Kitasatospora sp. NBC_00315: one gene and its partner. The protein of the gene in region 2 binds, or shares a complex with, the protein of the main gene of each other region. Links are inferred from orthologs where the notes say so. Each region holds a gene or a part of one and is shown on either strand. Other genes may lie near its edges.

Evidence for each region.
Region 1: the proteins of nusB (region 2) and rpsJ are in contact, whole or in part, in a solved structure (PDB 3D3B), measured with the Escherichia coli proteins. The link is inferred for Kitasatospora sp. NBC_00315 from one-to-one orthologs.

The regions. Positions count from the first base shown.
Region 1 is NZ_CP108025.1:4,949,464-4,952,653, reverse strand. What follows is about bases 303-3,178. They hold rpsJ (30S ribosomal protein S10), read right to left. Parts: upstream 1,957-3,178; coding sequence 1,648-1,956; downstream 303-1,647. Other genes in these bases: OG823_RS20460 (hypothetical protein), read right to left, coding at 2,452-3,178; rplC (50S ribosomal protein L3), read right to left, coding at 989-1,633; rplD (50S ribosomal protein L4), read right to left, coding at 307-984; rplW (50S ribosomal protein L23), read right to left, coding at 303-307. In the rest of the region: more of rplW, read right to left, coding at 1-302; more of OG823_RS20460, read right to left, coding at 3,179-3,190. UniProt on the Escherichia coli protein: Involved in the binding of tRNA to the ribosomes. Part of the processive rRNA transcription and antitermination complex (rrnTAC). The complex forms an RNA-chaperone ring around the RNA exit tunnel of RNA polymerase (RNAP).
Region 2 is NZ_CP108025.1:6,826,858-6,829,870, reverse strand. The notes cover bases 228-2,926. They hold nusB (transcription antitermination factor NusB), read right to left. Parts: upstream 1,948-2,926; coding sequence 1,507-1,947; downstream 228-1,506. Other genes in these bases: OG823_RS28640 (M24 family metallopeptidase), read right to left, coding at 2,600-2,926; efp (elongation factor P), read right to left, coding at 1,950-2,513; OG823_RS28655 (thioesterase family protein), read right to left, coding at 517-1,359; OG823_RS28660 (hypothetical protein), read right to left, coding at 228-313. In the rest of the region: more of OG823_RS28660, read right to left, coding at 1-227; more of OG823_RS28640, read right to left, coding at 2,927-3,013. UniProt on the Escherichia coli protein: Part of the processive rRNA transcription and antitermination complex (rrnTAC). The complex forms an RNA-chaperone ring around the RNA exit tunnel of RNA polymerase (RNAP).

The DNA of each region.
Region 1 (3,190 bases), 1.9 Mb from region 2 along the record:
CCCCGAAGATGTCGATGCGGTTGCCCTCGGCCAGCGTCACGATGGCGCGCTTGGTGTCCTTGCGCTTGCCAAAGCCCGTCTTGGAGCGCTTGCGCTTGCCCTGACGGTTGAGCGTGTTGACCGACTCGACCTTGACCGAGAAGACCGCCTCGACGGCCTGCTTGATCTGGGTCTTGTTGGCGCCCGGCGACACGACGAACGTGTACTTGTTCTCGTCGAGGAGCGCGTAGCTCTTCTCGGAGATGACCGGCTTCACCAGAACGTCACGGGGGTCCGTGAACGTCTTGCTCGTGATCTCTGCAGCCATCAGGCGGCGCTCCCTTCGAGCTCGCCCTCAGCAGCCACAGCCTTGGCGGACGCGGCGGGACCCGCCACGAAACGCTCGAAGGCGGCCTGGGTGAAGACCACGTCGTCGGAGACGAGCACGTCGTAGGTGTTCAGCTGACCGGCGTCCAGGATGTGGACGTTCGGCAGGTTGCGGGCGCTCTTGAGACCCAGCTCGTCGGCACGCTCGACGACGAGGAGGATGTTCTTGCGCTCGGTGATCTTGCCGAACAGACCCTTGGCGGCCTTGGTCGACGGCGCCTCAACAGCGACCACGTCGGTGATGACGTGGATGCGGCTGTGACGGGCCCGGTCGGTGAGCGCGCCACGCAGAGCGGCGGCGATCATCTTCTTCGGGGTCCGCTGCGAGTAGTCACGCGGCTTCGGGCCGTGGACGACACCACCGCCGACGAACTGCGGCGCGCGGGTCGAGCCCTGGCGGGCGCGGCCGGTGCCCTTCTGGCGGTACGGCTTGCGGCCGCCGCCTCGGACCTCGCCACGACGCTTGGTCGAGTGGGTGCCCTGGCGGGCGCCGGCGAGCTGAGCGACGACGACCTGGTGCATCAGCGGGATGCTGACCTTGGCGTCGAAGATCTCAGCGGGCAGCTCCAGGCTGCCGGCCTTGTCACCCGAGGGCGACAGGATGTCAATGGTGCTCATATCCTCACAGCCCCTTCGCCGCGGTGCGGACGAGGACGAGGCCGCCGTTCGGACCCGGGATTGCGCCCTTGATCAGGAGCAGCCCCTTCTCCGCGTCAACGGCGTGGACGGTCAGGTTCTGGGTGGTCACGCGCTCGTGGCCCATCCGGCCGGCCATCTTCATGCCCTTGAACACGCGACCCGGGGTGGCGCAGCCACCGATCGAGCCGGGCGAACGGTGCTTGCGCTGCACGCCGTGACCGGCGCCGAGGCCCTTGAAGTTGTGACGCTTCATGACACCGGCGAAGCCCTTGCCCTTGGAGGTGCCGGTCACGTCGACCTTGACACCCGCCTCGAACAGCTCAGCGGTGATCTCCTGGCCGAGGGTGTACTCGGACGCATCCGAGGTACGGAGCTCGACCAGGTGGCGGCGCGGGGTGACACCGGCCTTGGCGAAGTGACCCGCGAGGGGCTTGTTCACCTTGCGGGGGTCGATCTCGCCGAAACCGATCTGCACGGCGTCGTAGCCGGTGCCATCAGCGGTGTGGACCTGGGTCACGACATTGGGCCCGGCCTTGACGACGGTCACCGGAACGATCCGGTTGTTCTCGTCCCAGACCTGGGTCATGCCGAGCTTCTCGCCCAGGATGCCCTTAATCTGCTTTGCCATCTTCGTCGCGCCTCTCAGAGCTTGATCTCGATGTCGACGCCGGCCGGAAGGTCGAGGCGCATCAGCGAGTCAACGGTCTTCGGGGTCGGGTCGAGGATGTCGATCAGACGCTTGTGGGTGCGCATCTCGAAGTGCTCGCGCGAGTCCTTGTACTTGTGCGGCGAGCGGATGACGCAGTAGACGTTCTTCTCAGTGGGCAGCGGCACCGGGCCCGCGACCTGCGCACCAGTGCGAATGACGGTCTCGACGATCTTCTTCGCCGAGGAGTCAATCACCTCGTGGTCGTAGGCCTTGAGCCGGATGCGGATCTTCTGTCCCGCCATGGCTACTCAGTAGTCCTTTGTGTCGACTGATGCTTCTACGGCCGGATTCATCCGGGTGGATTGGTCCGGTGGCGCCCCTGGGTGGTTGCCTTCCGACCCACGCGGTCGGGCGTGTCGCCCTCGCGCTTGCAAAAAATCCAACAGGAATCACTTCCTGCGGACTTCTCCACGGTCGGTAGGTCTTGCACCCACCAGGCGCCGGGTCGAGACCCTGCTCACGCTTCCCGGAAGATTCCCGTACGTCCGCCCCGCAGCTGCCGCGGTGTCGCTTACACACCACTGCATTCACAAAAAGCACGTGAACACATGAACGGCCATCACGGGAACGACGAGTACATGGGACTCGCTTCCGGTCCTCCCGGCGGGAGGCGCGCAGCATCGGCACTCAACCGAGCAACTTGGACATACTGCCACAGCTCGCGGTCGATACGCCAATCGGGGCCGACGGGATCTCCCCCGTCGGCCCCGATTCAAACCTCCGCCCCGCGGGCGGCGCTACTTCTTGGCGTCGTCCAGCCAGGGCGCCGTGCGGCCGCAGACCGCCTTCCACTCCTCCGGCTGGATGCCCGCGCACCAGAGCTGCCCGGTGTCCGGCTTGGGCGCCCAGTCCTTGGTGATGATGTCGGCGCACTTGGCGACCGGCGAGAACTTCGGGCAACTGCCGTCCGGCTTCTTGATGGTGTGCGCCCGCCAGGCGTCCAGACCCATCGTGTCCGTCGACTGGTCCGCGGGCATGTAGCGGTTGACCGACCAGGAGGCGCCCATGGTGGCGAAGAGCGCGAGCGCGCAGACCATGCCCGCCGCCAGCTGGCGCATCGCGCGCCTCGGCACCAGCCGGGTCGCGCCGCCCGTCGCCGGGAGCGAGGCCAGGGTGCGGTCACCGAAGCGGGTGGTGCGGTGGACGAGCGACATCAGCCCGAGGACCGCGAGGATCATCAGTGAGTACATGATGATCCAGGTCGTCCGCGGGTAGAGCTGGATGGCCTGGTCGTGCGCCATGTGCGAGGCGAACCAGAACCGCAGCAGCCACGCGCTGACCAGGGCCGCCGCCGCCGTGCGGACCGCGATGTGCTTCAGACCCAGACCGATGCCGAGGCCGACACCGGCCAGCAGCAGCAGCGCGAACCCGGTCTGGCCGGCCAGCTCGCCGGAGACCGGCCAGGTCTGGAAGGTGAGGCTGCCGTCACGGTCGGACATCCAGCCGAGCACGTAGGTCGGATCGACGTAGGTGGTG
Region 2 (3,013 bases):
ACATCCGGGCCCGGACCACGTCGAACCCACGGTGCGCCTCGGCGAGCAGGAGCGCGGTGTCGAGCAGGTAGCTGTCGTAGTCGCCCGCGTCGCTGAGGTTCCACCGGCGGGCCCGCTCGAAGTCCTCGCGGCTGGTGAGGATCCCCGTGATGCAGACCCGGCCCGGCCGGGCCGGGTCGCCGGCGGGGGCCTGGCCGGGGCTCGGCCGTGCACCCGGCCGGGCCTGCGCGCGCACCCGCCGGTCCAGGCCCGCCGGTCCCGTCGCCCGGCAGGAGGGGAGGGCGGTGCGGCGGGGGCGGCCGTTGCGGGGCATCGCGGGCTCCTGGGGGCGGAGGGGGATCGGGAGCGGCGGGGGGCCGCCACTGCTCCTCTTCCTCCCCCTCCCCGGCGGTCGCACACGCACGGCGTGTCACAGGCGTGTAACCGCGCGTGAGGTCGGCACCCGCCGGGCCGGGCGGTCACACCGTCGGCCCGTCGTCGCGGCCGGTCACCCCGCCGGCCCGTCGCGGCGGGCGGTCAGACCGGGCGCGGGGCGCGGGCGAGCTGGCGGGACTGCGCCACCAGCCGGCCCGACTCGTCCCAGATCTCCGCGTCCTCCTCGAAGTGGCCGTCGGCCAGGTTCCGGGTGGAGTGGGTGACCCGCAGCCAGCCCGGGACCGGCCTGGCCCGCAGGTGGACGGTCAGTTCGATGGTCGGCGCCCAGCCGGGCATGCCGAGGTCGAAGGTGACCGGCGGCAGCGCGTCGGCGACCAGCAGGAGCAGCAGCGGATCCGGGTCGCGGCCGTCGGCGAGCCGGAACCAGCCCTGGATGCGTCCCTTCTTCGAGGGTTCGCCGAGGGCCCAGCCGACGGTGGCCGGGTCGAGCCGCAGGTCCAGCCGCTCCAACAGGGCCGCCTGCTCGATCAGTTGCCGGGGGGCGTGCTCCATGCCGATGCACCGTTCGGGCGGCGGCATCTGCGGCGGCAGCGCGGTGGTGTGCACCTCACCGGCGGCGGCGGCCAGGTCGCCGAACCCGGCGAGCACGCGCAGTCGCTCCACCGGCAGGCCGTCCTCGCCGGTCTGCACCAGGGAGGCGGTGCTGGTGGTCAGACTGCGCCCGCTGCGGATCACCTCGGTGCTGACGGTGGCCGGGCCGGGACGCGAGGCGGAGAGGTAGTAGCCGCTGATCGACACCGGGTCGGGGTGCTCGGCGTGCTCCAGTGAGAGCGCGTGCCCGGCCATCGCGAGCAGCAGGCCGCCGTTGATTCCGCCGCCGATCTGCCACCCGGCGCCCAGCTCGCCGTCGTACAGGCCCGGCCCGCCGGGGCGCGGAGTCAGGGCGATGCCCTGGTCGAACTCGCTGCGAATCGCCGTGGTCATGGGGGGAACGCCCTCCGGTGCTCGGTGGACCGACTGCCTGGTTACCTACCAGTAGCAAAACCCTACTCCACCGGCCCCGGGGCGCGCGGGCGCACGCACGACGGCCGCCGGACCAGGTCGGTCCGGCGGCCGTCGGGGGCGTCGTCGTCAGTCGCGGCGGATCGTGGGCTTGAGCTCCATGAACCGCGCGAGCAGACCGTTCACGAACGCCGGGGAGTCGTCGGTGGAGAACTCCTTGGCGATCTCGACGGACTCGTCCAGGACGACCGCGTCCGGGACGCCGTCCTCCCAGATCAGCTCGTACGCGCCGAGCCGCAGGACGTTGCGGTCCGCGATCGGCATCCGGTCGAGGGTCCAGCCCACCGAGTAGGTGGAGATCAGCTCGTCGATGCGACGCGCGTGCCGGCAGTACCCCTCGATCAGCTGCATGGTGTACTCGCCGATCTGCGGCGTACCCTCGTCCGGCTTGGGCTCCCGGGCGCGGGCAACCCAGTCGGCGAGGACGCGCTGGGGGTCCACATCCCGGTGGTCGGCCTCGAAGAGGATCTGGAAGGCCCGCGTACGGGCCTTACTGCGTGCGGCCGACACTGTTACTTGACCCGCCCGAGGTAGCTGCCGTCGCGGGTGTCGACCTTGATCTTCTCGCCGGTGGTGAGGAAGAGCGGGACGGCGATCTCGGCGCCGGTCTCCAGCGTGGCCGGCTTGGAGCCACCGGTCGAGCGGTCGCCCTGGACGCCCGGCTCGGTGTGCGAGATGAGCAGCTCGACCGAGGCCGGGAGCTCGATGTACAGGGGTGCGCCCTCGTACATCGCCACGACCGCGTCGAAGCCCTCGAGCAGGTACTTGGCGGCGTCGCCGACCACGGCGGGCTCGATGGTCACCTGGTCGTAGGTGTCCGTGTCCATGAACACGAAGTTCGAGCCGTCCTTGTACGAGAACTGCATGCCGCGCTTGTCGACGTTCGCGGTCTCGACCTTGGTGCCGGCGTTGAAGGTCTTGTCGACGACCTTGCCGCTCAGGACCTCCTTGAGCTTGGTGCGCACGAAGGCCGGGCCCTTGCCGGGCTTGACGTGCTGGAACTCTACGACGGACCAGAGCTTGCCACCGTCGAGCTTGAGGACCATGCCGTTCTTGAGATCGTTCGTGGAAGCCACGGGCGCACTTACTCCTGGATATAGCTGTCAAGGAACCAAGGGGACGCGTCCTGGCCCCGGCGCCGCGCGGGTGCGCAGCAGCGGGACTACAGGGCGAGGAGCTCCTTGGTGGTGATGGTGAGCAGCTCGGGCCCGCCCTCTTCGAGGGGGCGCACCACGAGCGTGTCCTCGATCCGGACCCCGCCCCGCCCCGGGAGATGGACCCCCGGGCCGACGGTGACCGGCACGCGATTGTCCAGTTTACCCATGTCTGCCGGGCCGAGGCGCGGCGCCTCCCGGATCTCCAGACCGATGCCGTGGCCGACCGGGTGCGGAGAACTCTCGGAGTGGCCGGCCGCCTGCAGGATCTCCCGCGCGGCAAGGTCGGGTACGCAGCTCTCGACGCCCGGCCCGAGCGCCTCGCGCCCGGCCCGCTGGGCCCGGAACACCAGGCGGTGGAGCTCCACCTGCCAGGGCGCGGGGGACGCGCCGATCACGAACGTCCGGGCGGTGGAGACCCC